DNA from 3 places in the Streptomyces sp. NBC_00019 genome. Region 3 is predicted to be linked to each of the others. Evidence: riboswitches for the same ligand, from Rfam matches in the RefSeq annotation. Region 3 holds a riboswitch; each other region holds the start of a gene.
The links. A riboswitch is a leader RNA that binds a small molecule or an ion and turns the genes downstream of it on or off. The one in region 3 is predicted to bind cyclic di-AMP.
Positions count from the first base shown of each region.

Region 1 (9,676 bases), 1.1 Mb from region 3:
GGCTTCCTGGTCGGGCTCGGGCTCGCGATCCTGCCCGTGCCGCTGCTGATAGCCGCCTTCCGCTGGCTCGACCGGGTCGAGCCGGGCCCCTGGCGCAATCTGCTGTTCGCGTTCTCCTGGGGCGCCTGCGCGGCGGCGCTGATAGCGATCGTCGCCAACAGCTTCGCGACCAGATGGATAGCGACGGCGACCGCGGATCCGTCCAGCGCCGACACCCTCGGCGCGACCGTGATAGCGCCCGTCGTCGAGGAGACCGCCAAGGCCGCGGCCGTCCTGCTCGTCTTCCTCTTCCGCAGACGGGACTTCACCGGGATCGTCGACGGCGTGGTGATAGCCGGGGTCACCGCCACCGGCTTCGCCTTCACCGAGAACATCCTGTATCTCGGCACCGCCTTCGGCACCGACCAGCTCAGCGGCGACAGCGGCATCGCCTCCGTCACGGCGGCCACGTTCTTCGTCCGCGTCATCATGTCGCCGTTCGCGCACCCGCTGTTCACGGTCCTCACCGGCATCGGCTTCGGCATCGCGGCGCTGTCGGCGGACCGCCATCACGTACGGCGCGTGCTGCTGCCGCTCTCCGGCCTGCTGCTCGCGATGGGCATGCACGCCGTCTGGAACGGCTCCTCGACCTTCGGCGAGTACGGCTTCTTCGCCGTGTACGCGGCCTTCATGGTTCCCGCGTTCGGCCTGCTGACCTGGCTCGTCATCTGGACCCGGCAGCGCGAACTGCGCACCGTGCGCGAGGAACTGCCCGCCTACGCCGTCGCCGGCTGGCTCACCCCCGCCGAACCCTTCGCCCTCGGCTCGATGCGGGCCCGCCGGATCGCCCGCCAGTACGCCCGCGCCCACGCCGGGAAGCGGGCGGCGCGGGCGGTGGCGCAGTACGAGGCGTACGCGACGTCCCTGGCGTTCCTCCGTCACCGGGGGCGCCGCGGCCGGGCCGGCGCCGACTTCGTCGTACGGGAGCGGGAACTGCTGCACGAGTTGTGGGTACGACGGGAGGCGGCGCGCCCGGCCCTGGACCACGCGGCCCGAATAACGGCACCACCGATCCCGGTCATGATCCCGCCGACACACTGGCCCGTCCACGGCTACCCGGCGGTGCAGCACCCCAGCTACAACCCGTACCGAACCTGAGACCCGAAGCACACCACCGAGGCGCCCCGCCGGCCCACACCGGCGCCACTCCCCGGCCACGCACCGCAACACACCCCGGCGAGCCGCCCCACCGGGCCCTCACCGGCGCCACCCCCACGCCACACACCGCGACACACCCTGGCGAGCCGCACCGCCGGACCACACCGTCGAGCCGCACCGCCGGACCACACCGTCGAGCCGCACCGCCGGACCACACCGTCGAGCCGCACCGCCGGACCACACCGTCGAGTCGCACCGCCGGACCACACCGGCGCCACTCCCCGCCGACGCACCGCGACACGCCCCGCGAGCCGCCCCTCCGGACCCGAAGGACTAGGCCGACGCCTCCGTCAGCCGCGTCACCTCGTCCTCCGTCAGCCGCACCTCCGCCACCTTCACCAGGGCCGGCAGCTGCTCCACCGTCCGTGCGGACGCGATGGGTGCCGCCACCGTCGGCTGGGACGCCAGCCACGCCAGGGCCACGGTCGCCACGGGCACCCGGTGGGCCTCGGCGATGTCGTCGAGGGCGGCGAGGACCTTGCGGCCGCGCTCCGTCTCCAGGTGCTTGCCGGCGCCGGCGGCGGCGCGGGCGCCCTCCACCACCTCGCCGTCGCGGTACTTGCCGGTGAGGAACCCGGAGGCCAGCGCGAAGTACGGGACGGCGGCCAGTCCGGTCCGTTCGGCCAGGTCCTGGAGCTCGCCCTCGTACGTCTCGCGCGAGACCAGGTTGTAGTGCGGCTGAAGCGCCACGTACCGGGCCAGTCCCTCGCGCTGGGAGAAGGCGAGGGAAGCCTCCAGGCGCTCGGCGGAGATGTTGGACGCGGCGATGTGCCGCACCTTGCCCGCCTTCACCAGCTCGTCGAGCGCGCCGATGATCTCCTCGACCGGCACTTCCACCTTGTCGAAATGGGTGTAGTAGAGGTCTATGTGGTCGGTGCCGAGGCGGCGCAGGGAGGCGTCCGCCGCCGCCTTGATGTTCGTGGCCGTCAGGCCCGGAAAGTCGGGGTGCTGGCTGACCTTCGTGGCGATCACGACGTCGTCGCGATTGCCGCGCGCCTTGACCCACTTGCCGATGATGGTCTCGGACTCACCGCCGACGTTGCCGTCGATCCAAGCGGAGTACGAGTCCGCCGTGTCGACGAAGTTGCCGCCCGCGGCCGCGTACGCGTCGAGTACGGCGAAGGACTGCGTCTCGTCGGCGGTCCAGCCGAAGACGTTGCCGCCGAGGGAGAGCGGGAAGACCTCGAGGTCGGACGTGCCCAGCTTGCGAAGAGAAGTCATGTACGAGGTCAACGTCGATACGGAGACCCCTCTTCCGGAACAGCCGCAAAGTTCCCGCAAACAAGCGGAGGCAGGCGTTCCCGAACCGGTGACACAAAAACCGGCGGCCCTGACGTCGGGGGGTGTGCGTCAGGGCCGCCGGTCGATCAAGAAAACCTCAGGGGGTGAGCCCCTTGCTCCGCAGCCACGCCATCGGGTCGATCCCGGTGGACGCACCGCCCGAGTGGACCTCGAGGTGCAGATGCGCGCCCGTGACGTTGCCGGTCGCGCCCACGCGCCCGATCACATCGCCGGTGTTGACCTTCTGGCCCACGCTGACGCTGATCGACGACTGGTGGGCGAACCACAGCTCGGTGCCGTCGTCGAGGGTCAGGACGGTCTTGTAGCCGTACGAACCGTCCCAGCCGGCCTGAGTGATGGTGCCGCTGTGGATCGCCTTGATGAGCGTGCCCGTGGGAGCGGCGAAGTCGAGGCCCGTGTGGTACCCGGAGGACCACAGGGAGCCGGCCTGACCGAAGGTCGAGGTGATCGTGTACGAGGAGGTCGGCAGCGTGTACTGCTTCGCCAGCTCGGCGAGACGCTTGGCCTCGGCGGCCTTCTCGGCGTCCGCCTCCGCCTTCTTCTTCGCCTCGGCCGCGTCGTCCGCGGCCTTCTTCAGCGCGGCGGCCTCGGCCTTGGCGGCCTCGTCGGCGGCGGCGGTCTGGGTGGCGAGCTGCGTCTTGTTGTCGACCTGCGTCTGCTGGCTCTCGGCCTGCGCCATGATCCGGTTGCGCAGCGTCTCGCCGGCGTCGGAGACAGTGGTCTCGGTCTTCTCCGCGACAGCCGTGGTGGTGGCGGCCGTGGGGGCCGCGGCGAGGTCGCTGAGCGCGGTGGCCGAGCCCTGCGGCGCCTCCTCCTCGCCCGACACGAACGGAAGGTCGGGCATCGAGATGGAGACCGGCGGCTTGCCGGTGTTGGCGCTGGCCATGCCGGCCCCGCCGACGGCGGCTATGACACCTACACCCAGGACGGTGGAGCTGCGGGCGAATCCCCCGCTGCGCTGCTTGGCGACCCGATGCTTGCCACGGACCGGGCGGATGGAGTCCTCGTTGGGATTCCACTCCTCCCGCGGACCCTCGTCGTGGTGGTAGCTGCCGTAGCCGAAGACATCGGTGGTGCTGCGCTGGCTCGGCACGTACGGGGCCTCGGGGGCAGGCCGGTTTGACGCCACGTGGGCGTGCTCCTTTCCTTCCTTCTCGCCTACCGGGTTAGCTGACGGGTTCGGAGCAGGAAGGTCTCCTACGCGCGTATACCGGCCGTGGGTTCACGGCGGCATTCGCGCGATTCACCCCAGGGTGGTGGTTCCCCGGCTCCCTTGCGGGATTAAGCGCGTGAGCACGGAGCCGTCTCTTGTGACGGCTGGGACGACCGCGCTGCGTTATCGAACGTTAATAGACCCGGACCGTGGATTCCAAGCTGTTCCGCTTGATCATTAACCTTTTTTCCGCTGGACGTACGGGTCCATGAGCGGTGAAAAACGGGCGAGTTGACCGCGCCCCGGTAAACTCGCAGGCATTGACTGTATGTCAGTTGTTATGCGGAGGGCGCTCGCCCGATCACCCCACGTGATAAAGCCCCCTGAGGTCACGGCCGTCGTACGGCGAGCAGCGCCATGTCGTCCGTCATGCCGCCCCCCGTATGCCGACGCACCTCCACGGCGAGCGCGGACAGCAGCGCACCGGGGACACGGAAGGCGCGTCCCGCGAGCCGCGCCGCCGGATCGTAGAACTCCCCGTACCGGTCCCGCGCCTCGGACAGCCCGTCGGTGTACAGCAGCAGCGTGGCCCCGCCCGGGAAGGCCGCCTCCTCCGCACGGTCGGGCCAGCTCCCCAGCTCGCCCATGCCCAGCGGCAACGCGGGCTCGGCGGCGGGCAGCGCCCGTACGGTGCCGTCGGGGCACAGCAGCAACGGCGGCGGATGGCCGCGGTTGAGGACCCGTACGACCCCGTCGCCGTGCGGCAGTTCGGCGAGTACGACGGTGGTGAACCCCTCGATGACGTCGAGCCCCTCGCGCCGCGTGCCCTCGCGCGCCAGCGCCCGCTCCAGCCGCCGCGCGACCGCCTCCAGCGTCGGCTCCTGCTCGGCGGCCTCCCGGAACGCCCCGATGACGACGGCGACCGCGGCCACCGCCCCCATGCCCTTCCCGCGCACGTCCCCCACCACCAGCCGCACGCCGTACGCACTGTCCTGCACCGCGTACAGGTCCCCGCCGATGAAGGCGTCCTTCTGCGCCGCCTCGTACCGCACCGCGATGTCGAACCCGCCGATCCGGTCGTCGGGGTCGGGCAGCACCGCCCGCTGGGCGGCCTCGGCGATCTGGCGCTGGGAGGCGAGCCGCTGGTCCCCGCGGAGCACGACCCGGTTGAGGACGGCGGCCAGCACCGCGACCACCGCCACGGTGAGCGCCTCGGTGAGGGTGTCGGCGTCCAGCCGGAAGCCGAACCGCATATGGACGGCGAAGGCGGCGATCAGGGCCACCGCCCCGGTGACGACGGTGCCGAGCAGCGGAAAGAGGGGCGCGGCGACCAGGGGGGCGGCGGTGAAGAAGGGGATCGCGGTGAAGTCCCGGGGGGTCAGTACGTCGTAGAGGACGCCACCGACGATCAGCAGGACGGGCAGCACCCGCAAGAGGGCGGAGATACGCCGCCCCGCCACCGCCTCCTGATCCACATGCCCAGGTTTCCCGGACCGGGACCGGGCGGCGAGCCGTGTGGCCCGACCGGGGGAAACACTCAGGGCCGGAGTCCAGTGACTGGACTCCGGCCCTGAGCCGTGAGTAGCGGGGACAGGATTTGAACCTGCGACCTCTGGGTTATGAGCCCAGCGAGCTACCGAGCTGCTCCACCCCGCGTCGGTGAAACCAGCATACGTCATCCGCGGGACGCTCAGCACCACGGTTTGTTCGCGGCGCTGCTGACCTGCGTTTTCAGCCGGCGGGGTTGCCCGCGTGGGTCAGGGTCTCCCAGGACACGAAGAGATTGTCGGTACCGGCGGGCCGGGTCTCCTCGGCGAGCTTGTGGGCGGCCGGGACGGAGACGTCGAGACGGTTCTCCAGGTGGTTGAGGGCGACCTCCAGGTCCGGGCCCATGGTCCGGCCCACCTTCCCGCCGCACAGCCACGCGGGCGCGGGCTCGCCGGCCTGGTACCGGGCGTGGAAGGTGAGCGCCGCCTTCAGCCTGTCCTTGACCTCGCCGTACAGGTCGACGCCCTGGTGCCAGGCGGTCTCGGCGATGTGGGCGGTGGCGGCGATGGAGTAGCCGACGTGCTTGAAGTTGCGGCAGGTCTCCTGGGAGACGCCGTCCTTGTACGTCTTCTGCCCGAACCAGTACGTCGTCAGTTTCGTCGGCGTGTTCACGCCCGACCCGGCCGGGGTGAGCGGCACCCGCCCGTCCTTCTCCAGGTAGAAGTAGGCCGGGACGCGCTCCCGGAAGCGCTGCAGCGCGTGGTCGAAGGCCTTGTGGTCGTCGAGGAAGACGGCCATGCCGATGGCCGCGTCGGTCATGACGAGGTCCCAGTTGCCGTTGTAGTCGGGGACCTTGCGGGTGACGGCGGGCTGATACGCGGTCCGCAGCATGTCCTGGAACCGCGCGACCCGGTCCTCAGGCCACCCCGCGCCCGCGCTGTGCCGCACGATCTCGGCGGCCCGCGCCCAGGTCGCCCCTGCCCACCCGGTCTGCAGCCCGGCGTCCTCCTCGGTGTGCTTCCGCATCCTCGCCGACCAGGCGTCCATGATCTCCCGCGCCTTGACGGCATGCTGCTGCTTGCCGGTGACGCGGAAGAGGAGCGCCTGCGTATAGGCGGCGATCGCGTCCTCACGCTCCTCGACACACCCGTGCGCGGGCCGGTCGGCGTGCTCCCCACCGGGACAGTCCACGCTCGCGTACGGCTCGGCCCGGTACTTGTACGCCCCGTACTTGCTGTCCCTCATGTCGAGGTACGCCTTCAGCCACGGCTGCTTCCCCGCGGTGACCTTCTCCCGTACGGCATCCAGCTGGGCGTCGCTCACCAGCACGCCGGGGTGCGTGAACGCCGCGTCGGGGGGCAGCGCACGGGCCATGGTGCGGGTACCGGCGTCGGTGGTCGCACAGGCGGTGGCGAGAAGAGGGGCGAGCAGAAGCGCGACGGCGGCACGGAATCGGGCTGACCTCATGGTGGCAGCGTCACCCTCCGGGGAGCGGCGCGCAGGAAATGTTGGGCTGATCGGTCCGTCACCCGGCGTCCGAGCGGGCCTCGTCCTCGATCGCCCGGCGGCTCGGTGATGCTCACCCCGGCAGATGAAGATTCGGTCTCTTGGCCTGCTCCTCGAACTCCGGCAGCACCACGACGGACACCCCGGCCGCCGCCAGGAGCCCACTCCCGTCGGCCCCTTCCACGAACGTGTCGGGCTCCCGCCAGGCCGTCACGACCCGCCGCACCCCCGCCTCCAGGATCAGCCGGGCACAGGGCGCGGGGCGCGAGGCCCGCCGGGCGCACGGTTCCAGGCTGCTGTAGACCGTCGCCGAGGCCAGCCTCGGATCCCCCGCGTCGATCTTCGCCAGCGCCGCCTCCTCCGCGTGGACCACGGAGTCGTCCCCCTCCCTGGAGTGCCCGCGGGCGAGTTCCGTGCCGTCGGCGGCGACCACCACCGCGCCCACGCTGAACGCGGTCCGGGACGGCGGACACAGGGCGGCCAGTTCGCAGGCGAGGCGGAGCCAGTGGCGGTCGGCGGCGGGGACGCCGGGTGCGGTGGGCTCGTAGCGCATGAGGACGACGTCCTCGATCTGCCGGGACTCGACCAGGCGCAGGCGTCCGCCCTGGTAGGCGCCGGGGCCGAAGAGGCGGGGGGCGGCCGCGTCGCCGACGAAGAGGGGGGCCAGGACCAGTTGGAGCTCGTCCGCCAGGCCCTGCTGGAGGAGCTGGGTGTGGATCTTGCCGCCGCCCTCGACCATGAGGCGCCGCACGCCCCGGGCCGACAGGTCCGTCAGGAGGCCGGGCCAGTCCAGGTCGGCGCCCAGGGAGACCACGTCGGCGGCCAGACCCGCCGTACGGGCCCGCTCCGCGCCCTTGTCCGTCGTATAGACGACCTTGTCGCCGCCCGTGTGCCAGAACTTCGCGTCGGGGTCCAGGTCGCCCGAGCCGCTGACCGTGACCTTGAGGGGGTACTCCGGCTTGCCCGCCGCCACGCGGGCCGCGCGGCGCTGTGGGGAGTTGACGAGCAGGCGGGGGTTGTCGGCGCGGATCGTGCCGGCGCCGACGAGGATCGCGTCGACCGAGGCGCGGACCTCGTCGACTCGGTCGAAGTCGGCCGGGCTGGAGAGGAGCAGGCGGTCTGGGCCGGTGTCGTCGAGGTAGCCGTCGAGGGAGACGGCCGCGGAGAGGAGGACGTACGGGTGCGGCATGGCTGCGATCCCTCTCACTGTGACGTGGACATCTTGGTTCAAGTTTGAAACAAACCTACACTGGCGCTATGACGACTCGCTGGCTCACGCCCAAGGAGCAGCGCGCCTGGCGCGCGTACATCGCCGCGTCGCACCTTCTGGAGGATGCGATCGACCGGCAGCTCCAGCAGGACGCCGGCATGCCGCATCTCTACTACTCCATCCTGGCCAACCTTTCCGAGGCGCCGGAGCGACGGCTGCGGATGACGGACCTCGCCGAGGGCCTGAAGATCACGCGGCCTCGGCTGACGTATGCCGTAACCCGGCTGGAGAAGGACGGGCTGGTGCGGCGGGAGAGCTGTCGCTGGGACAAGCGCGGGAGCATCGCCGTACTGACCGAGGAGGGCATGGCGGAGGTGGAGCGGGCGGCGCCGGGACATGTCGAGACGGTCCGCGCCGCCCTCTTCGACCGGCTCACTCCGGAGCAGGTGGAGCAGCTGGAGGAGATCTCCAGGGCGATCTCGGACGGGCTCCAGGAGGACACGGGTGACGAGGTGCCGTGGCGTCGGCGTTCGTCATCGTCGTGCTCCGGGACCGCATGAGCCACCTCACAAATCCGTTGCTTCAAATTTAAAGCATGGGGTAGGGTCTCCCGTCGTAGACCTGCTTCAAATCTGAAGCAGATATGCCTGAGGACCGGAGTACCCGCATGACCGACATCCCCGCCGCAACCCCGCGCTCCCGTGTCCGCGTGCCGCTCCGCTTCGGGGACGGCTACAGCGTCGACTCCGAGCTGGTCACCTTCCACGGGCTGACCGACGGCCAGGAGCACGTGGCGGTCGTCCTCGGTGAGCCGGGACCCACCCCCCTGGTCCGGCTGCACTCCGAGTGCCTCACCGGTGACGTCTTCGGCTCGGCCCGCTGCGACTGCGGCCCGCAGCTGCGCGAGGCGGTCGAGCGGATAGCCGAGCGCGGCGGTGTCCTGCTGTACCTGCGCCAGGAGGGCCGCGGCATCGGCCTCTACAACAAGCTCGACGCGTACGCCCTCCAGGAGCAGGGTCTGGACACCTACGCCGCCAACACCGCGCTGGGCCTCCCCGAGGACGACCGCGACTACACGGCGGCCGCGCAGATGCTGAAGGCCCTGGGGATCGACTCGCTGGACCTCCTCTCCAACAACCCCGACAAGGCGGGCCAGTTGCGCGACCTCGGCATCGACGTCCACGACCGGGTGCCGACCGGCGTCTTCACCACCGCCCACAACGTCCGTTACCTGCGTGCGAAGGTCCTCCAGACCCAGCACACGCTGCCGCTGGGCGAGTTGACGGAGCTCAACGTCGGCTGAGGGTGTAGCCCGCTCCACCCCGGTCCGGGTGAGCGCTCCCTCGTGACGGAGAGCGGCCGACGGAATCGTCTTCCGCATGGCTACTCTCCTTTTTCACCTGGGCCGCGCGTCCTTCCGTTTCCGGTGGTTCGTCGTCCTGTTGTGGGTGGCGGTGCTGGGCGCCGCCGGCTTCGCCGCCTCCAAGGCACCCACCCCTGCCGACGAGGGCTTCACGATGCCCGGCATCGAGTCCCAGAAGGCGTTCGACCTGATGGAGGAGCGTTTCCCGGGGGCCGCGGCCGACGGGGCGAGCGCCCGGATCGTGTTCATCGCGCCGAGCGGTGAGAAGGTCACCGCCGCCGACAACAAGGCGGCCGTCGAGAGACTCGTCCACTCCGCCGCCGACGGCCCCCAGGTCGCCTCCGCCGTCGACCCGTTCCAGGCGCAGGCCGTCAGCGAGGACCGCACGACGGCGTACGCGACCGTCTCCTTCAGCGCCACGGCCGACGACCTGACCGACGCCTCCAAGAGCCACCTC
Region 1 is NZ_CP108302.1:5,101,834-5,111,509, forward strand. Features, by position in the region: gene OHU89_RS23905 (PrsW family intramembrane metalloprotease) at 1-1,137, shown strand, start outside; gene OHU89_RS23910 (aldo/keto reductase) at 1,471-2,418, opposite strand; gene OHU89_RS23915 (M23 family metallopeptidase) at 2,576-3,628, opposite strand; cyclic di-AMP (ydaO/yuaA leader) riboswitch at 3,640-3,797, opposite strand; gene OHU89_RS23920 (PP2C family protein-serine/threonine phosphatase) at 4,042-5,127, opposite strand; tRNA gene OHU89_RS23925 (tRNA-Met) at 5,235-5,308, opposite strand; gene OHU89_RS23930 (alginate lyase family protein) at 5,384-6,607, opposite strand; gene OHU89_RS23935 (dihydrofolate reductase family protein) at 6,720-7,835, opposite strand; gene OHU89_RS23940 (MarR family winged helix-turn-helix transcriptional regulator) at 7,904-8,416, shown strand; gene ribA (GTP cyclohydrolase II) at 8,524-9,159, shown strand; partial or broken gene OHU89_RS23950 (MMPL family transporter) at 9,410-9,676, shown strand, end outside.
Region 1: linked by a shared signal. The riboswitch ahead of OHU89_RS23915 (M23 family metallopeptidase) and the one ahead of OHU89_RS29320 (transglycosylase SLT domain-containing protein) in region 3 are both predicted to bind cyclic di-AMP.

Region 2 (9,676 bases), 220 kb from region 3:
TCCACAGGTTCTTGGGGCGGCGGGACTCGTTGCGCTCGATGACCGCGTTGGCGGCGGACAGGATCGTCTGTGTGGAGCGGTAGTTCTGCTCCAGCAGGATCGTCGTCGCGTTCGGGTAGTCCTCCTCGAACTGGAGGATGTTGCGGATCGTCGCGCCGCGGAAGGCGTAGATCGACTGGTCGGCGTCACCCACGACACACAGTTCGGCGGGCGGGAGGTCGAACTCGGCCGGGGGTACGTCGACGGGGTGCTCGTTCGTCCCCACCAGCTCGCGGACCAGCGCGTACTGGGCATGGTTGGTGTCCTGGTACTCGTCGACGAGGACATGCCGGAAGCGGCGGTGGTAGTGCTCGGCGACGTCCGGGAAGGCGCGCAGCAGATTGACCGTGGTCATGATCAGGTCGTCGAAGTCGAGCGCGTTGGCTTCCCGCAACCGCGACTGGTACATCGCGTAGGCCTGGGCGAGGGTCTTCTCGAAGCCGTCGGTGGCCTGGGCGGCGAAGTCCTCCTCGTCGATCAGCTCGTTCTTGAGGTTGCTGATCTTGGCACTGAAGGACTTGGGCGGGAAGCGCTTGGGGTCGAGGTCGAGGTCACGGCAGACCAGGGCCATCAGACGCTTGGAGTCGGCCGCGTCGTAGATCGAGAACGACGACGTGAAGCCGAGCTTCTTGGATTCCCTCCGCAGGATCCGCACGCACGCGCTGTGGAACGTCATCACCCACATCGCGTTCGCCCGCGGGCCGACGAGCTGCTCGACGCGCTCCTTCATCTCGCCCGCGGCCTTGTTGGTGAAGGTGATCGCGAGGATCTGGCCCGGGTGGACGTTGCGCTCGGCCAGCAGGTAGGCGATGCGGTGGGTGAGCACCCGCGTCTTGCCGGATCCGGCGCCGGCCACGATGAGCAGCGGGGTGTCGGAGTGGACGACGGCCGCGCGCTGGTTCTCGTTGAGCCCGTCGATGAGCGCGGCCGCGTCCAGGACCGGGCGCGGGGCGCCGTCGCGGTAGTACGCGTCCCGGTCCGGCGGCACGTCGAACCGGCCGCCGAACAGGTCGTCCGGAACGGGTTCCGGTACGTGCTCGTCCTCGGGCGGCGGCGGGGGCTCTTCCTCGCGGCCCTTAGGGGCTTGGAGGTCCGCCAGGAAACTGTCGTCAAAGAGGCTGCTCATCGCTCTCCGAGTCTAGGGCTCCCCACTGACACCCCGCCGCCGCCCTGAGAACATGGGCTCTTTTCGGCGGCGGCCGCGGAGGCCGCCTCAGAATCCGAGGATCTTCCGGACCTGGCCACCAGGGACCTCCTCACCCTCCGCCACCGTTCTGTCACGATCCGCGACCGGCCAGGTGGAGACGTACAACTTGCCGTCACACGGGTCGACGACCACGCCCGAGCTTGCCGAGGCACTTCCTGCCGTCGCGGCCGGAAGCGGGCGGACGTCACCACTTCGCACAAAATGCGTATAAGTCATTGCAGATCACTCCGTACTCACCACCGCGAGCACCGTCCTGACCTAAGGTCACGAAAATGTATCGGGCCTATCGGACATCAACCTTCACAGGGGCCACACCCGTTGGCTACCGTGCCGGAAGGCCGTACGACCCCCACCGGCGAACGTCGCCGGGCCGCGCGGCCTCCGCCGAATCCGGAGCGCCGCCGCGCACCCGGAACCGGGGACCCACCGAACTTGGGGTGAATCGGCCGACTCCCGTACCGGGAACGGCCGTAGGGCAACCCTTCCGAACCACCCGCCCGAACCCGACAGCTAACTCGGTAGGCGGAGCATGGAAGGAGTCGCCGACCTTGGCGTCGCACCGTAAGTCGCCTCCCCCGGGTACGCGCGTAGCCGGCATACGCACACCCGCTCTCGCCACGGCCGCCCTCACCTCCGTGGCCCTGCTCTCCCAGACGGCCACCGCCGCGCCCTCGACCGATGACAAGCCGAGCATCGAGGAAGTCGAGAAGAAGGTCGACGACCTCTACCGCCAGGCGGAGTCGGCGACCGAGAAGTACAACTCGGCCAAGGAGAAGACCTCCAAGCAGCGCAAGGAGGTCGACACCCTCCTCGACGACGTCGCCCAGCGCACCCAGAAGCTCAACGAGGCCCGCGAGGAGCTCGGCACCTTCGCCGCGGCCCAGTACCGCACCGGCGCCTCCGCGCCCGACACCGCGACCTTCCTGCTCGCGGACTCCCCGCAGGACTACTTCGACCAGACGCAGCTGATGGGCCGTATGACGTCCCGCCAGAAGGACGCGGTCGACGACTACGTCTCCGAGCAGTCCGCGACGATGAAGAAGCGCCAGGAGGCCACCGACAGCCTCGAGACGCTCTCCGATTCGCAGAGCGACCTGAAGACCGCCAAGGCGACCGTCCAGCGGAAGCTGTCCGCCGCGCGCGAGCTGCTGTCTCAGCTGACCGCCGAGGAGAAGGCGCGCCTCGCGGCGATCGAGAAGAAGAAGCAGGAGGAGGCCGCCCGCAAGGCCGCCGAGCTGGCGGAGCAGCAGGCGGCCGAGCAGAAGGCGGCGGAGGAAGCAGCCGCGGCCGAGGAGTCGGCGAGCAGCTCGTCGTCGTCCTCGGAGGCCTCGGACTCCTCGTACGCCACGAAGGCCGAGAAGGCCCTCGCCTTCGCCCGCTCACAGGTCGGCAAGCCGTACGTCTGGGGCGCCACCGGCCCCGACTCCTACGACTGCTCCGGCCTCACCCAGGCCGCCTGGAACGCCGCCGGCATCTCCCTCCCTCGCACCACCTACGACCAGGTGAACGCCGGCACCACGGTCACCCTCGCCAACGCCCAGCCCGGCGACCTCGTCTTCTTCTACGACGATGTCACCCACGTCGGCATCTATATCGGCAACGGCAAGATGATCCACGCGCCGAAGCCGGGGGCGTACGTGCGCGAGGAGTCCATCTACTACGACGGTGAGTCGGCTATCCACAGCGTGGTGCGGCCGGCCTGACGCGCGGCAGGGCCCTGGCGTCAGTGACCTCCCCGGTTCTCGACACAGGGCCCTTCGCCGGGCTGGGGCTCGGCGTAGACGCCGTGCACCTCGCCGGTCAGCTCGTCCTTCGTCACCCGTCCGGAGACACACACGACGCCCGTGTAGACGGCGTAGTACCCGTTCCCGACGAAGACCCCGTGCTTCTCACCGCACCCGACACGCTCCAGCGCCGCCTCGACCCGTTCGTCACCGAAGACACCGAACTCCCCCGACCCGCCCTCCTTCCGGACCTTCGCCAGCTCCGCGAGGATCAGCTCGGCCGACGCCTGCCCACTGGCCTGCTGCTCCGCACTCAAGGGCGCCCGCATGCGGTACGCGTGGTTGTCGGCGTAGTTGGGGGGAGCGTCCACAGGTCCGTCCTGCTGTCCTCCGGCCGTGTTCGAGGCGGAGGGTGAGGGGGAGGAAGGCAGGGCGGTGGGCGTCGCTGTGGACTGCGCGCACTTCGGCGGGGGCGGATAGGAGTAGGTCGGAGTGGCCGACCGCGCGGCGCCGGCTCCATTGGCCGCCCCACCTTTTTGACTCCCGCATGCGGTGAGACTGACCGCCACGAGGGCGGCGCCGACGAGGGCGAATGATCGTCTGAGGGACATGGCGAGAGTCTGGCGCCCCGGACGGTCGATTGTCATGAGCGGAACTACTCAGATGACGCCCAGGTGGGCGGGGTCCGACGTGATCCGGCGGGCGTGGGACACATCTGCCATCACTCAGTGCACCGGCCGCCGAGCCGCGCCCCCTCCCGTGCCTGCGCCCGCGCGTATTTGCCCGCGCCCGCTCGCGCGCCCTGCCCTCGAGCTGGGCCGCGCTCCTTAGCATCGCCCCATGTCCGGCGCCTCCTCCCGCTCCCCTCACTCCCCCCTCCCCGCCTGGTGGGCCCAGCGGCCGCCCGCCGCCGGGGCTGCCGTGATGGCGACCGGCATCGTGTCCGTCGGTCTGCATCTGACGGGGCACGAGACCCTGTCGCGGATCGCCCTCGTCCTGGCAGGCGTCGCGTGGGTCGCGTTGGCCGCCGACTTCGCCGTACGGCTGCTGTGGGACCGGGCGAGGTGGGTGGCGGAGGCCGAGACGCCGGGCGCGCTCACCGCCGTAGCGGCTACGGCCGTGCTCGGTACCCGTGTCTCGGCGCTCGGCTTGCAGCAGCTCGCCGAGGCGCTGCTCGCGATCGCCGCGCTGTTGTGGCCGGTGCTGATCGCGCTGGTCGTGACGCACTGGACGCGGCGGATGCCGGGGGCGGTGTTCCTGGCCTGCGTCGCCACGCAGGGTCTCGCGGTGCTCGGTGCCACGCTCGCCTCGGCCGAGTCGACGGCGTGGCTCGCCCACGCGGCGCTCGTGCTGTTCTGGCTCGGCCTCGTGCTCTACGGCATCGCCCTGGCCCGCTTCGACCCGCGGCAGGTGACCGCGGGCGCCGGGGACCACTGGGTGGCCGGCGGGGCGCTCGCCATCTCGGCGCTCGCCGGGTCGAAGCTCGTCGCGGCCGACAGCGCGCCGCTGTACCTGTGGAACGACGACGACAGCGGCGTCCTGCGGGCCGTGACGGTCGCGCTGCTGGTGCTCGACCTGGCCTGGTACGTCGTACTGCTCGTCGCGGAGGCGCTGAAGCCGCGGCCGCGCTACGACGTGCGCCGTTGGGCGACCGTGTTCCCGATGGGCATGACATCGGCGGCGACGCTGTCCGTCGCCGCCGCCCTCGACGTGTCCTGGCTCAGGACACCCGGTCAGGTGCTGCTGTGGATCGCGGTGGCGGCATGGCTCGCCGTCGCCGCGGGTGCCGTCGCGTCGGCGCGCGCCGGCCTCACGTCCCTCAGGTCCACAGCACCGCGATGAAGATGTTCGCGACGGTCAGCGCGCCCACCAGTCCGAACAGCCCCTTCTCCACCTTCTCGTCGTCCCGCTTCACATAGACGAGGCCGAGGATCACCACCAGCACGGCCAGCTTGATGCCGATCTTGACGTTGTTGACGGACTGGTCGTCCGCCTGGTTGAGGCCGACCAGGATCACCCCGGTGACCAGCATGGTGAGCGCGCCGTGCAGCATCGCCGGGACGAAGCGGGCGGTGCCCTGACCCATGGCCTTCATCTGGGTGAGGAATCCGCCGAGCAACGAGGCGATGCCGATGATGTGCAGGCCCACGAAGAGGTGGATGAGTACGTCCATGAGGCCGGAGCCTAATCAGGGGCACTTGAGTCCCCCTACACCGCCCTGCCTCTTCCGCCACTATCCCGCACATACGTGACCTTGCATATATGCGGCCCATAGCACCCCGTCACCTCCCCGCGTTCCGGAATCCGCACTTCGGTCATCACCCTGCGTGAAGTCGACGGCGCGAGAACGGAATCACGGTCGCATGCGGTCACCCGGCGGTCTCCTGAGACCAGTTCCGCGCAACCCGTTACCCCCACGACACCGCGAGGTTTAGCGTCCTCCTCCAGGTGACCGGCTCCCCACCGCCGCCCGGGCCAGGGGCGGCAGTCGGACACCACCGCCGAGAAGGTCCGGCGGCGGCCCGCTCCCCCTGTGCGGGCCGCCGCCGGACGCGTGAACCGCTCCGGGCGGTCGTACGAAAGGACGTGCAGTCCACGTGGCAGCGCACCGCAAGCCCAGGCAGCGCTCGGCCGGCGGCAATACGGTCCGTACGGCGGCAACAATCGCCCTGGCGGGCGCGGCGACCGCGACCGCCTTCGACGGGACCGGGTATGCCGAGCCGAATCTGACACCTGCGCAGGTCAAGGCGAAGGTGGACAAGCTGTACCAGGAGGCGGAGGTCGCCACCGATAAGTACAACGGCGCGAAGGAGAAGGCGGAGGGAGCCGAGGAGCGGCTGAGAGCGCTGCGGGACGCGGCGGCGCGCAAGGCGGACAAGCTCAACTCGGCGCGGGACGCGCTGGGTTCGATGGCGGCGGCACAGTACCGCGACGGCGGCCTCGACCCCGCGCTGCAACTGGCGCTCTCCGACGACCCCGACCGCTATCTCCAGGGCGCCGAGTTCGTCGAGCGCGCGGGCACCCGGCAGGCGGCCTCCGTCACGAGCGTGCGCAGACAGCTGCGGGAGATCGAGCAGTTGCGCGGTGCCGCCCATATCGAGCTGGCCTCGCTCAAGTCGCGGCAGGCGGAGCTGAAGCGGCACAAGAAGACGATCACCGGAAAGCTGGACGCGGCGCGCCGGCTGCTGGCGCAGCTGCCGACCGAGGAACGCACGGACGAGGTGCAGCGCGCCTCGCGCTCCTCCGGCTCCGGTGCCCGCGACGGCCTGACCGCCGCGGGCTCCGTACCGGCCCCCAACTCCCGCGCCGCGGCCGCCGTTTCGTACGCCTCCTCGAAGCTTGGCAGCCCCTATGTCTGGGGCGCCACCGGCCCCGACGCCTTCGACTGCTCGGGGCTGATGCAGGCCGCCTACCGCTCCGCCGGGATCTCCCTCCCGCGCACGACGTACGCCCAGATCGACACCGGCCGCCGCGTCGCCCGCTCCGAACTCCTCCCGGGTGACCTGGTGTTCTTCTACTCGGCCATCAGCCACGTCGGCATCTACATCGGCAACGGCCAGATGATCCACGCCCCGAACCCCTCGGCGCCGGTGCGCGTCGCGCCGATCGACGAGATGCCCTTCGCGGGGGCCACGCGGGTGGTGTGAGCGGCTGCCGTCACCTGGCGAACGTGAACTTCTCGACCGCGTCGAGGTCGGTGTTCCAGTACGTGACGCCGGGGTTGGGGCCGGGGGTGAGGAAGTCGGTGCCGTCGGGCAGCCTGATGTCGAGCGGTGCCCCTTCCTCGCCGCTGTTGGGCTCGCGCTCCATGTAACCGAGGCCCAGCGACTCCACGGTGGTGGTCTTCTCGCCCGCCCGGAAGAGGAACAGGCCCGCGTACGCCTTCTCGTTCGGCTCGATCGTGGCGACCGCCTGCGGCTTCGACTCCATCGGACCGAGCGGGTTCTCGGTCTCGTCGCCGAGGTACACCCGCGGGTAGTGGTAGAGGGTGCAGGCCGAGTCGCCGACGTTGGTGGCCGTGATGAGGAGGTGCCTGACCTCGTCGTGCGGGTAGACCGACGTGGCGATCGAGAGGTCGGGGTCGGCGCAGGCTCTGGTGGCGTCCTCACCGTTGTCGCCGTTGTCACCGCTGTCCCCTGCCCCCGCGGAGCTGCTGGGGGCGGCCGAGCCGCCGGGCGTGGCGGAGTCGGTCGCGGTCGGGCTCGCGGACGGGGAGGTGTCCGCCTTGTCGTCGGTGCCGCCACCCGGCTCGCACGCCGTGGACGCCAGGAGCGCGGCGACGGCCACTGCCCCCAGGGTGTACGTCTTCCAACTCCTGCGGGCAGCGCCCATGGTGATCCCCCGTGTGTCGTCGCAAGACTCGAATGGTCTTGCTGACGACTCGATTCTGCACAGGCCGGAGCTGTGGGCCACCTCTCCCGCGGTGTCGTTACGGATCATGGACATGGACGGCACCGTTCCGTCCCGCTGTCACGGCATCGCCCACGGACCGCCGGCCGAAAGCCTGCGACGCCCCCGGCCTCACACCAGCCGTCGAGCCGTGGCCCAGCGAGTCAGCTCATGCCGGTTCGACAGCTGCAGCTTCCGCAGCACCGCCGACACATGGGACTCGACCGTCTTCACCGAGATGAAGAGCTGCTTGGCGATCTCCTTGTACGCGTACCCCCGCGCGATCAGCCGCAGCACCTCCCGCTCCCGCTGCGTCAGACGGTCGAGGTCCTCGTCCACCGGCGGCGCGTCCGTGGACGCGAAGGCGTCCAGTACGAACCCGGCGAGCCTCGGCGAGAACACCGCGTCGCCGTCCTGGACCCGGAAGACGGAGTCGACCAGATCAGTACCGGTGATCGTCTTGGTGACGTATCCCCGCGCGCCGCCCCGGATCACACCGATCACATCCTCCGCCGCGTCCGAGACGGACAGGGCGAGGAAACGGACCGGCTGTTCGGCGTCGGCCATCAACGGGGCGCAGCGGCGCAGGACTTCGACACCGCCGCCACCCGGGAGATGGACGTCGAGAAGGACCACCTCGGGCCGGGTCGCGGTGATGACGGTGACCGCCTGGTCGACGTCCGCGGCTTCGCCGACGACCTCGACACCGGTCTCCTCGGTCCGGCCGATCTCAGCTTGTACGCCCGTTCGGAACATGCGGTGGTCGTCGACGAGGACCACGCGCACCCTGCGCTCCTCCGCGCTGTCGGTGGCCTCCGCCGTACCGTTCGCCTCGTCGCTCATGACGTCTTCTCCGCCCTCTCCATCTCCAGCTCGACCTCCGTGCCGCCGTCCGGCACCGCGCGCAGCCGCGCCGTGCCGCCGTTGCGCTCCATGCGGCCGATGATCGATTCTCTGACACCCATGCGGTCGGCGGGTATCGAGTCGGGGTCGAAGCCCGGACCGCGGTCCCGGACCGACACGAAGACCGTCCGTCCCTCGACTTCGGCGTAGACCTGAACCGCGCCGCCCTCGCCACCGTACTTGGCGGCGTTCACCATCGCCTCGCGCGCGGCCTGCATCTGCGGGCCGATCCTCTCGTCGAGCGGGCAGTCGCCGACTATGACGACCTCTATGGGGACGCCGTGCTTGTCCTCGACCTCGGCGGCATTGCGCCGTACCGCGTCGGCGAGGGTCGTGGGTTCGTCGGCCTCGTCCTTGCCGGTGCCCTCGGGTTTGTAGAGCCAGGTGCGCAGGTCGCGCTCCTGGGCGCGGGCGAGGCGGCGCACCTCGTTCGCGTTCTCCGCGTTGCGCTGGATCAGGGTGAGGGTGTGCAGCACGGAGTCGTGGACGTGGGCGGCGACCTCGGCGCGCTCCTGGGCGCGGATGCGCATCAGGCGCTCCTCGGAGAGGTCCTGGGTCATGCGCACGAGGTAGGGGCCGGCGAGGAGCGTTATGCCGACGAGGACCGCGAGGGCCGCCTGCAGGACCGAGCCGAGGTGGGCCGCGGAGCCCTGCAGGACGAAGATGCCGGAGACGCCGGCCGTGACCAGCAGGACGCCGCCCGCGGCGCGCAGCAGGCTGAGGGTGCGCTTGCGGCGGCCGACCTCGACCCAGCGGGCCCGGCGGGCGTTGTCGGCCTGGCGCCAGACCAGGGCCACGCCGGCGCCGACCAGCACGGCGGGCCAGAGGTAGGCCTTGGCGCCGGTGCCGAGATTGACGTTGCCCACGAAGACCATGGCCACGACGACCATGAGGAGCAGGGCGACGATCTGGCCCTTGTCGGGCCTGCGGGCGACGAGTCTGCGGCGGCCGTCAGGCGAGGCCTCGGTGGAGACGAGGGACGGCGGCCGCTGCCCGCCGACCCCACCCACCCCGAGCGGCACGAAGAACCAGAACGCCGCGTACAACAGGGCACCGAGCCCGTCCGCCATGAACAGGCCCACGAAGACGAGCCGCACCCAGATGACGGGCAGCCCGAGATGCCCGGCGAGCCCCCGCGCCACACCACCGAGCCAGCGTCCGTCACTGCTGCGGTAGAGCTTGCGCGGCGGCCGCGGTTCGACGAGTGGCGCTGCTGCGGCTTCCGGCATGCCATCGATGTTCACACGGCGGGCGGGCGGGGGCATCAGGGTCGGCCCCCTAGACGCCCCTGATCTTCGAAACATGCAGAAACGTCGGGCCGTCGAACGCCTCCCCGGCGGCGGCTCAGGGGCGATATCAGGGTCCGGCCAGGGTCGTTCCGACTCCCGCCGGGGCGGCTCGCCCGTCACCATGG
Region 2 is NZ_CP108302.1:6,412,397-6,422,072, reverse strand. Features, by position in the region: gene pcrA (DNA helicase PcrA) at 1-1,165, opposite strand, end outside; cyclic di-AMP (ydaO/yuaA leader) riboswitch at 1,619-1,786, shown strand; gene OHU89_RS30445 (NlpC/P60 family protein) at 1,795-2,949, shown strand; gene OHU89_RS30440 (hypothetical protein) at 2,970-3,341, opposite strand; gene OHU89_RS30435 (tellurite resistance/C4-dicarboxylate transporter family protein) at 3,811-4,812, shown strand; gene OHU89_RS30430 (hypothetical protein) at 4,790-5,143, opposite strand; gene OHU89_RS30425 (NlpC/P60 family protein) at 5,568-6,617, shown strand; gene OHU89_RS30420 (DUF4232 domain-containing protein) at 6,628-7,302, opposite strand; gene OHU89_RS30415 (response regulator transcription factor) at 7,492-8,202, opposite strand; gene OHU89_RS30410 (ATP-binding protein) at 8,199-9,491, opposite strand.
Region 2: linked by a shared signal. The riboswitch ahead of OHU89_RS30445 (NlpC/P60 family protein) and the one ahead of OHU89_RS29320 (transglycosylase SLT domain-containing protein) in region 3 are both predicted to bind cyclic di-AMP.

Region 3 (9,676 bases):
TGGACCGTCGACAGCGGCGGTCAGTGGACCGTGGGCATCGACGACGCCGCCACCCGGCAGGTCACCGAGTTCTGGGGCGGCCTGGTCCAGGAGGGCGTCATCGACAACCAGCCGATGTACACCCCGGCCTGGAACAACGCCCTCAACAAGGGCACCCACATCGGCTGGGTCTCCGCCGTGTGGGCACCCGGCGTGCTGGTCTCCTCCGCCCCCGACACCAAGGGCAAGTGGCGCATGGCCCCGCTGCCGCAGTGGAAGACGGGCGACGACGTCACCGGCAGCTGGGGCGGCTCCTCCACGGGCGTCTCCACCGACTCCGAACACGCCGAGGCCGCCGCCGAGTTCGCAGATCGCCACCCTCCAGGTCTTCACCGAGCCGATGGCCCTACGGCCCCTGACCAACGGACTGCCCACCGACTGGAGCCCGTTGATGGCCATCTACGACAGTGCCTTCCGCCAGTCCGACATCTACGGCGCCTCCGCCACCGCCGTCGTGCTGGCCCTGGCCACGTTCGTCGTCTCCTTCGCGCTGTTGCGCGTCGCCGACCGCTACACCAGGGAGGACCAGCGATGACAACTCCCGTGGCGCGCATCCGGCGCACCGCCTGGCTCCCCACCCTCGTCCTGCTCCTCGGCGCCCTGTACTGCCTGGTCCCCATCGCCTGGGTGGTCATCGCGGCGACCAAGAACCGGGCCGAGCTCTTCTCCACCTTCACCTTCGCCCCCGGCACTGGCTTCCTCGACAACATCAGCGAGCTCACCACGTACCGCGACGGCATCTACTGGCGCTGGATGCTCAACTCCGCCTTCTACGCGGGCCTCGGCGCCCTGCTCTCCGCCGCGGTCTCCGCCGCCGGCGGGTACGCGCTCGGCCGGTTCGCCTTCCGCGGCCGGGAGGCGATCTTCAAGATGATCCTGGCCGGCGTCCTGGTCCCGGGCATCGTCCTCGCCGTACCCCAGTACCTGCTGCTCTCCGAACTGGGCCTCGCCGACTCGTACTGGTCGATGCTGCTGCCGTCGATCCTCTCCCCGTACGGCGTCTATCTGGTCCGTATCTACGCGGCCGCGTCGGTGCCCGCCGAGCTGATGGAGGCGGCCCGCATGGACGGGGCGAGCGAGTGGCGGATCTTCTCCCGGGTCGCGGTGCCGATGATGATCCCGGGCCTGATCACGGTGTTCCTCTTCCAGTTCGTCGGCATCTGGAACAACTTCCTGCTGCCGTACGTCATGTTGGCCGACGACGAGAAGTTCCCGATCACCCTCGGCCTCTACACGCTCCTCGCCCAAGGTGCCTCACAGCCCGCCCTCTACACCCTGGTCATCACCGGCTGTCTGCTGGCGGTCCTCCCGCTGATCGCGCTCTTCCTGGTGATCCAGCGCTTCTGGTCGCTGGACCTGCTGAGCGGCTCGATCAAATCCTGACGGCCCACCCGAACGGGTGCCGCGAACCACCGGGTACGTCGTCAACCGCCATGCCCGCAGGCTGAGTACGGGATGCTCGGACGGAACTGGTGGTACGAGATTCCACTTGAGCGTCGAACCGGAGCCGACGTCAACGGATGTGAAGGGTGCAGCCGTCCGGTTCGCGTCGAGTCGATGGGGGTTTCCATCCGTATTCTCTGATCATGGCCGCACCCACCGCATATTCACTCGTCGCCACTGACCTGGACGGAACCCTGCTCCGGGGCGACGACACGCTCTCCGACCGTTCGCTCGCCGCGCTCGCGCGGGTGGCGGAGGCAGGGGCCCGGCATCTGGTGGTGACCGGCCGGCCGGCCCCGAGAGTGCGGCCGCTCCTCGACGACCTGGGCAGCACGGGGCTCGCGGTGTGCGGGCAGGGCGCGCAGGTGTACGACGCCGGCGCGGACCGTCTGCTGTGGTCGGTGACCCTGGACCGGGAGTTGGCCGAGACCGCGCTCGGCAAGATCGAGGCCGAGCTCGGTCAGGTCTACGCCGCCGTCGACCAGGACGGCGTCGACGGTCTCACGCTCATCGAACCGGGGTATCTGATGCCGCACCCCACCCTCCCGGCCGTACGGGTCGACCGCCGCGACGACCTGTGGTGCGAGCCCATCAGCAAGGTTCTCCTCCGCCACCCCGCCCTGTCCGACGACGAGTTGGCGGCGACGGCCCGCGGAGTCGTCGGTTCCCTCGCGACGGTGACGATGTCGGGCCCCGGCACCGTCGAACTCCAGCCATGCGGCATCACCAAGGCGACGGGCCTCGCCCTCGCCGCCGACCACCTCGGCCTCGGCCCCGAACAGACCATCGCCTTCGGCGACATGCCCAACGACATCCCCATGTTCGACTGGGCGGCCCACGGCGTAGCCATGGCCAACGCCCACCCCGAACTCAAGGCGATGGCCGACGAGATCACCCTCTCGAACGAGGACGACGGCATCGCGGTCGTCCTGGAGAGGCTGTTCCAGGGGAACCTGCTCGGGAACGGGGCCCGGCGGTGACTCGGCCTAGTACGCGCCCCACACGTTGTCGATCGACCCGTACCGCTGCGCCGCGTAGTTGCAGGCCGCGGTGATGTTGGCGACCGGGTCGTAGGGGTCCCACGAGGTGCCGGACACGTGGTACGCCTGGAAGGTGGGGTCGATGACCTGGAGCAGGCCCTTGGAGGGGGTGCCGGCGGCCGCGTTGGAGTCCCAGTTGTTGATGGCGTAGGGGTTGCCGGACGACTCGCGGAGGATGTTGCGGTAGATGCTGTCGTACGACCCGGGGATGCCGTTCTGGGCCATGACCTGGAGCGACGCCTGGATCCAGCCGTCGAGGGTGTTGGCGTAGCCCAGCGAGGTCGCCGTGGTCACGGTCGGGGTGGCCGCGGAGGCGCTGGTCGCGCCGATGACCGGGAGTGCGAGCACGGCGATGCCGGTACCGGCGACGGCGAGCTTGCGGGCGAGGCGGGACGTTCTGGTGCGACGGTGCTGAGCGGCAGCAGGCATGACAGTTCCTCTCCGGCGCCTGCGAGGTGAGCTGTCGGGTTCGGGCGGGAGATGCCCGGCCGGGCCGCCGTACGGCGACACGACTTCACCCCAAGCCGGTCCGTTATGTCCGGCGACTTACCTGGTTCCCCCGCTCCTGCCGTGAGTTCTCGTAGGTGAGCGGTCTCCGGGCGGCGGCAGGATTCGGCGTTCCGCCCGGCCGGGAACGTATGCGAGAGCACATGTCCGGAACAAGTACCGGATTCACACAACGGGCCCATTGACCTCGGTCTGAGGCGTATGGGGTGCTTGATCCTTTGCGGGTGCCAATCGCCAACTGGCGTTCGGGCAAGGTGGATCGGCGGACGGGATCACACAGCTCGCCCACAGGTGGAAGTGACTCAAGTCACTGAGATGAAATGCGGCCGCAAATCGGGCAATTAACCTCAACCGGCTGTTCTCGGAATCCTCTTCTCCCGCGTCCGGTGGAAAACCACCTCTCCGCCCTCCGCGCAGACCACCTCGTTGGCGGCCAGAAAGAATCCCACCCCGTCACAGCTGATCTCCGAGCGCGTACGGACCGTCGTGTCCCACGCGAGCTCCGGCCGGTGCAGCCGGATCGACCAGTCCGAGCGGGTGCGCGCCGACAGCGGGTCCGTTTCGTCGATCGTGTACGTCTCCAGCGCATCCTCGGTGAACTCCAGACCATCCGGGTACACGCGCGTGCCGCCGTACCGGGGGTCGACCTCCAGACGCCACTCACCCTTGGCGACATCGCGTACGACCAGTCGCTCGGGGCGCGGTTCGTCCAGCGTGGCGGGGAAGTTGACGCCGAGCGGCTCGGACTGCTCGGGCTCGTCGCCGGTTCCAGCGCGAACCCCGCCGCGGAGTCGGCCTGCGGCCAGATCCACGGCCAGTACGCGGAGGAGACGGCGAGCCGGATGCGGTGCCCGGGCGGGAAGGCGTGCCCGATGCCGTTCAGCGTTCTTTCGCCGGGTAAAGGCGGGTCTCACGCCCGGGTACCCCAGGTTTAAGGGCGGCGGACACTTCGACACAGTGGTCTTCCCGAAGGATGGGGACGGCTGCCGCTGGGACTCCACCCCACACGATGCCCGGACCCGCGTACGCCTCCAAGGCGTCGGCCACATCCGGGTGCACCAGCACAGGCCCGTGCAGGGACGCGTGAAGACGATCAGCATCAAGCGCGAGGGCAAGCGCTGGTACGTCATCCTGGCGTGCGCAGACGTCCCCGCCGAACTGCTGCCACCGACCGGTGCGGTCGTCGGCATCGATATGGGCACCGTGCACTTCTTCACCACCTCGGATGGCGGGCATGAGCCGAACCCGAAGTTCCTCGATGCTGCGGCCGAGGAGTTGGCCGAAGCCCAGCGGCACCTGGCGACGTTTCCAAGGCGGACCCGGCAGCGCACGAAAAAGCACCGCGCCGCTGCTCGGAAGGTCGCCAAGCTGCATGCCAAGATCCGGCGCCAGCGACTCGACTTCCACCACATGGCCGCCCGCGCGCTGATCCGTGACCACGACACGATCGCACACGAGCGACTGAACACAGCGGGCATGACCAGGGCGCCTGCACCCAAGCCTGACCCCGACAACGACGGCGCGTTCCTCCCGAACGGCGCTGCCGCCAAGGCCGGGCTCAACCGCAGTATCCTCGACGCGGGTTGGGGACAGTTCCTCGGAATCCTGGCGAACAAGGCTGAAAGCGCCGGTCGCCTGGTGATCCCGGTGGATGCTCGCAACACCTCCCGCACTTGCCCACTCTCCGCTGGAGGATGCGGGCACGTCGCGAGGGGGAACCGCGTCACCCAAGCGAAGTTCGAATGCCTCTCCTGCGGCTTCACCGAGAACGCCGACGTGGTGGGTGCTTCGAACGTCCTGCACAGGGCCGGTCTGGCCCTCTGTGACGCTGCTTAGTCAGCGACGCAGGAAGCCCGCACGGTTACCGCGTGGGCGGAGTCACGTAGTGCACGTCGTTGTCACACACACAGTCACACATGTTTGGGCTTGAGCAGGCCGGTGCCCGCGCTGATGAGTCCCAGGCCCACCCAGGTCATGGTCGAGGTCGGTACGGCCATGGAGTAGTGGCCGCAGGCGATCAGGATGCCGCCCCACAGGACCGCGCGGTACGAGCCGAGCATCCGGTCGGCGAGCCAGCCGCCGGCGACCGAGACGAGGTACACGAGGGTGCCGTAGGCCGCGGAGACGGACGCGGCGGTTCCGGCCGACATGCCCATGCCCTCGTTGGCCACGGTGTCGGCGAAGTAGAGGACGAGGATGGCCTGCATGCCCAGGAACGAGAAGCGCTCCCAGACCTCCAGACCGGAGAGGGTGAGCAGGCCTTCGGGCTGGCCGAAGAAGGCGGTGTCGTCCTCGGGCGGGGGGTGGCTGCCGGGATCTACGTCAACGGTTGTTCGAGACACGCTCTACTACTTCCGTGCAAGTCGGAAGATATCCGTTCTTTTCAGGTGATCAAAAACATACCGGTCGTGATCCGATACCGCCCGTGCTGCACGGGTGGGCGGCAGTGGTGATCGAAACGTGACCGGATACGCTGACTTGAGTGATGGCAGCGACCTATCGACAAACCGTGTAATCGCCAGTAGACACCAGCAGACAGGAGACCCCTCGTGACCGTCGTCGGGCCGTTCGGGCTGAGCGTGCGGGACCAGGCTCTGGAAGCCGATGTCCAGGCCGGATTGGCGGCCGTCGAGGAGGGTTTGCTCGAAGCCACCAAGAGCGAGGTCCCCTTCATCACGGAGGCCGCGCAGCACCTCGTACGGGCGGGCGGGAAGCGCTTCCGTCCGCTGCTCGTGATGCTCACTGCCCAGTTCGGCGACCCCTACGCCCCCGGAGTCGTGCCGTCGGCCGTGGTGGTGGAGCTGACCCACCTGGCGACGCTGTACCACGACGACGTGATGGACGAGGCGTCCGTGCGGCGCGGGGTCGACAGCGCGAACACCCGGTGGGGAAACTCGGTCGCGGTCCTCACCGGCGACTTCCTCTTCGCCCGCGCCTCCCACATCCTGGCCGACCTCGGTCCGGAGGCGGTCCGGGTGCAGGCCGAGGCGTTCGAGCGGTTGGTCACGGGCCAGATCCTGGAGACCGCGGGGCCGCAGGACGGCCGCGATCCGGTCGAGCACTACCTGGACGTGCTCGGCGGCAAGACCGGCTCGCTGGTCGCGGTGTCCTGCCGGTTCGGCGCGATGATGTCGGGCGCCGACGAGACGGTGGTCGACGTGCTGACGCAGTACGGCGAGCGGCTGGGCGTCGCCTTCCAGCTCGCGGACGACGTCCTGGACATCGCCTCGGACTCCCGCGAGTCCGGGAAGACGCCGGGGACGGATCTGCGCGAGGGCATCCCGACCATGCCGGTGCTGCGACTGCGGGAGCGGGCGGCGCGGCTGGGCCTCGCGGACGACATCGCGCTGTGCGAGCTGCTGGACTCCGACCTGACCGACGACGCGCGGCACGCCGAGGCGTTGGTCGCGCTGCGGGCGCATCCCGCGCTGGAGCAGGCGCGGCGGGACACCGTGCGGTTCGCGGAGGAGGCCCGGGCCGCGCTCGCTCCGCTGCCGGAGGGCGATGTGAAGGCCGCGCTCATGGAGATGTGCGACGCGGTGGTGCACCGGGCGGGCTGACAGACCCCGGGTCGCAATGTGACGTACGTCACCAATCTGGACTGAGTCCAATCTAAGATCGACTTCGTATTCATGCCCAGAAGCTGACGCAGGGGGCGTCAGCTGCAATACGGGGAGACAAAAGAATCATGGGCATGAACGCGACGTTCTCCAAGCGCCGTAAGAGCCTCGTCGTCACCGCCGTCGCAGTGGCCGCCGCCGGTGGTGTCGCCGCCTCGGTGATTCCCGCCTTCGCCGCCGGAGGTGACCGCGCCGACCACGCGGGCCACTCGGGCGCCGAGAGCATCGTCAGTCGAAGCGGCGCCCTCGGCGACAGCGGCGGCACGATCCTCGCCGCGAGCCTCCGGGGTGCCAACGAGGTGCCCGTCCAGGGCGGCCCCGCCGTGAACGACAAGGACGGCGCCGCACTGGAGTTCATCAAGGTCAAGGGCGACAAGGTGTCCGTAGCCGTGACCTGGCGCGGCACCGGAAAGCCCACCCTGCTCCACATCCACCAGGGCGCCAAGGGCACCAACGGCGGCGTCAGGGTCGACTTCACCAAGCTGCTCGACAAGGCCAAGGGACACAGCGTCACCGGCACCGTGAAGGTGAAGGACGGCGCGCTGCTCGACGCCCTGAAGACCGACCCCGGTTCCTTCTATGCCAACCTGCACACCGCCGAGTTCCCCGGCGGAGCCGTCCGCGGCCAGCTCCACCAGGTCACCGTCGCGGGCTTCGGCTTCCGGGACGCGCTGCACAACTTCCAGGCGTCCGTCGTCAAGGGCCAGCAGATCTACGAGTGCAAGCCGGCCGAGGGCGGCGGGTACGCCTTCGCCCAGCGGGACGTCAGCGCCGTGCTCGCCGGCCACATCGCGCACTCCTTCGTCGAGCCCAACTCCGGTACCCCGCAATGGATCGCGCGGGACGGCAGCGCGGTCACCGGCTCGGTCATCTCCCGCACGCCGAACGGCGCCGGGAACATCCCCGAGCTCGATCTGAAGGCCACCCAGTCGGGCAAGCACCACGGCCTGCTCGCCGACACCACCGAGATCCTGCGCCTGAACACCGTCGGCGGCGTCGCCCCGACCGGCTCCTGCACACCCGGTGCGATCGTCGGGGTGCCGTACCAGGCGGACTACGTGTTCCTGCGCGGCTGATCCACCGACGTACACGAGCGGCGTCTTTCCTCGCGACCCCTACGGGTCGGGGGAGGCGCCGCCTCCGTGTGTCATACCGCAGGTGTACGTGGAGTTGAGCCCGAGGGTTGACGTATCGCCCTGACGGATTTGGTCAGATGGGGACCACGGGAAAACACCACTCCTCACCGATTCGGGTGAGAATGGCGGCTACGGGGTGGACGAGTGGAGCAGTTGGAAGCCGCCGCCGATCACGGAGGTAGGGCACACATGGCACCGTACGGATCCGACGACAGCACGACGGCGGACGAGACCGACGACCTGCGCGCCGGACGGCGCAGGGCCGCGCGGTACGTCGTCCCGGTCGCGGTCGTGGGAGTGGCCGCGGCGACCATCGGGCTGGTCCCGGCGCTCGCCGATTCCGGCGACCCCGACCTGCCGAAGATCAGCGCACAGCAACTCATCGAGAAGATCGCCGCGTCGGACGTGGAGCAGCTGTCCGGCACCGTGAAGATCACCACGGATCTGGGGCTGCCGGACTTCGGCGGGCTGGAGAACAGCCTGACCGGCGGCGGCGGCGGTTCGGGATCGGGCTCGGGCGACGGTTCGTCCGCCGATCCGACGTCCAAGCTCACCGCACTCGCCACCGGCACCCACACCCTGCGGGTCGCGGCCGACGGCGAGGACAAGCAGAAGCTCTCGCTCCTGGAGAACGCCGCCGAGTACAGCCTCATCCACAACGGCAAGGACGTGTGGGGCTACGACAGCGGGTCCAACGAGGTCTTCCACGCCACCGCCGACGACAGCGACGGCAAGAGCAAGCGGGAAGAGGTCCCGGCCACGCCCAAGGACCTCACCGAGGACGCCCTCAAGGCGGTCGACGACACGACCTCCGTGACCGTCGAGGGCACCGCGCACGTCGCGGGCCGCGACGCCTACCGGCTCGTCATCAAGCCCAAGGACTCCGGGTCCACCGTCGGCCAGGTCACCGTGGCCGTGGACGCGAAGACCGGGCTGCCGCTGAAGTTCACGCTGACCCCGGCGAGCGGCGGCGCGGCGGTCGTCGACGCCGGCTTCACCCAGATCAGCTACGCCAAGCCGGCCGCGTCCACCTTCGACTTCACGCCTCCCAAGGGCGCGAAGGTCACCGAGGAGGACGCCGCCGAGGCACCCGAGCGCCACTCCGGCGGCTCCGGCCACTTCGGCGGCTCCGCCGACGACGAGGGCTTCGCCAAGGGCGGCCCCGACGGGCTCAACGTCATCGGCGAGGGCTGGACCTCCATCGCCACCTTCGACACCGGCGGCCAGGGCATCCCGTCCGGCTCCGAGGCCGGCGGCGCCTTCGGCGGCTTCCTCGACTCGCTCGGCGACAAGGCGAGCGGCAAGTTCGGCGAGGGCACGGTGTTCAAGACCCGGCTGATCAACGCCCTGATCACCGACGACGGCAAGGTCTACGTCGGTGCGGTGACCAAGGACGCGCTGGTGAAGGCGGCCAACGAGGCCAAGTAACCACCACACGCGCACGACGGATCGAGGGAGCCGATGGACCAGCCGCCCGCCACGGAGCCGCAACCGGAGGGCGACGGCGACAGCGCGGACGTGGGTGACACCGTCATCCACACCCGCGCGCTCACCAAGCGCTACCGCGGCGGGCAGCTCGCCGTCGACGGTCTCGACCTGACCGTCCCGGCAGGCAGCGTCTTCGGCTTCCTCGGCCCGAACGGCTCGGGCAAGACCACCACCATCCGCATGCTGATGGGCCTCATCGAACCGACCTCCGGCTCGGCACGGGTGCTGGACCGCCCCATGCCGCGCTCCTCGCGCGCCGTACTGCCGCACGTGGGCGCGCTCATCGAGGGCCCGGCCCTCTACGGCTTCCTCTCCGGCCGCGACAACCTCATCCGCTACGACGCCGCCGACCCGACCGCCGACCCCCGCACCCGGCGCGCACGCGTCGCGACGGCACTGGACC
Region 3 is NZ_CP108302.1:6,195,451-6,205,126, forward strand. Features, by position in the region: partial or broken gene OHU89_RS29300 (sugar ABC transporter substrate-binding protein) at 1-291, shown strand, start outside; partial or broken gene OHU89_RS29305 (sugar ABC transporter permease) at 344-574, shown strand; gene OHU89_RS29310 (carbohydrate ABC transporter permease) at 571-1,422, shown strand; gene OHU89_RS29315 (HAD family hydrolase) at 1,626-2,462, shown strand; gene OHU89_RS29320 (transglycosylase SLT domain-containing protein) at 2,469-2,951, opposite strand; cyclic di-AMP (ydaO/yuaA leader) riboswitch at 2,953-3,113, opposite strand; partial or broken gene OHU89_RS29325 (CocE/NonD family hydrolase C-terminal non-catalytic domain-containing protein) at 3,377-3,912, opposite strand; partial or broken gene OHU89_RS29330 (RNA-guided endonuclease InsQ/TnpB family protein) at 3,909-4,865, shown strand; partial or broken gene OHU89_RS29335 (hypothetical protein) at 4,952-5,545, opposite strand; gene OHU89_RS29340 (polyprenyl synthetase family protein) at 5,579-6,589, shown strand; gene OHU89_RS29345 (CHRD domain-containing protein) at 6,724-7,725, shown strand; gene OHU89_RS29350 (LolA family protein) at 7,975-9,213, shown strand; gene OHU89_RS29355 (ABC transporter ATP-binding protein) at 9,247-9,676, shown strand, end outside.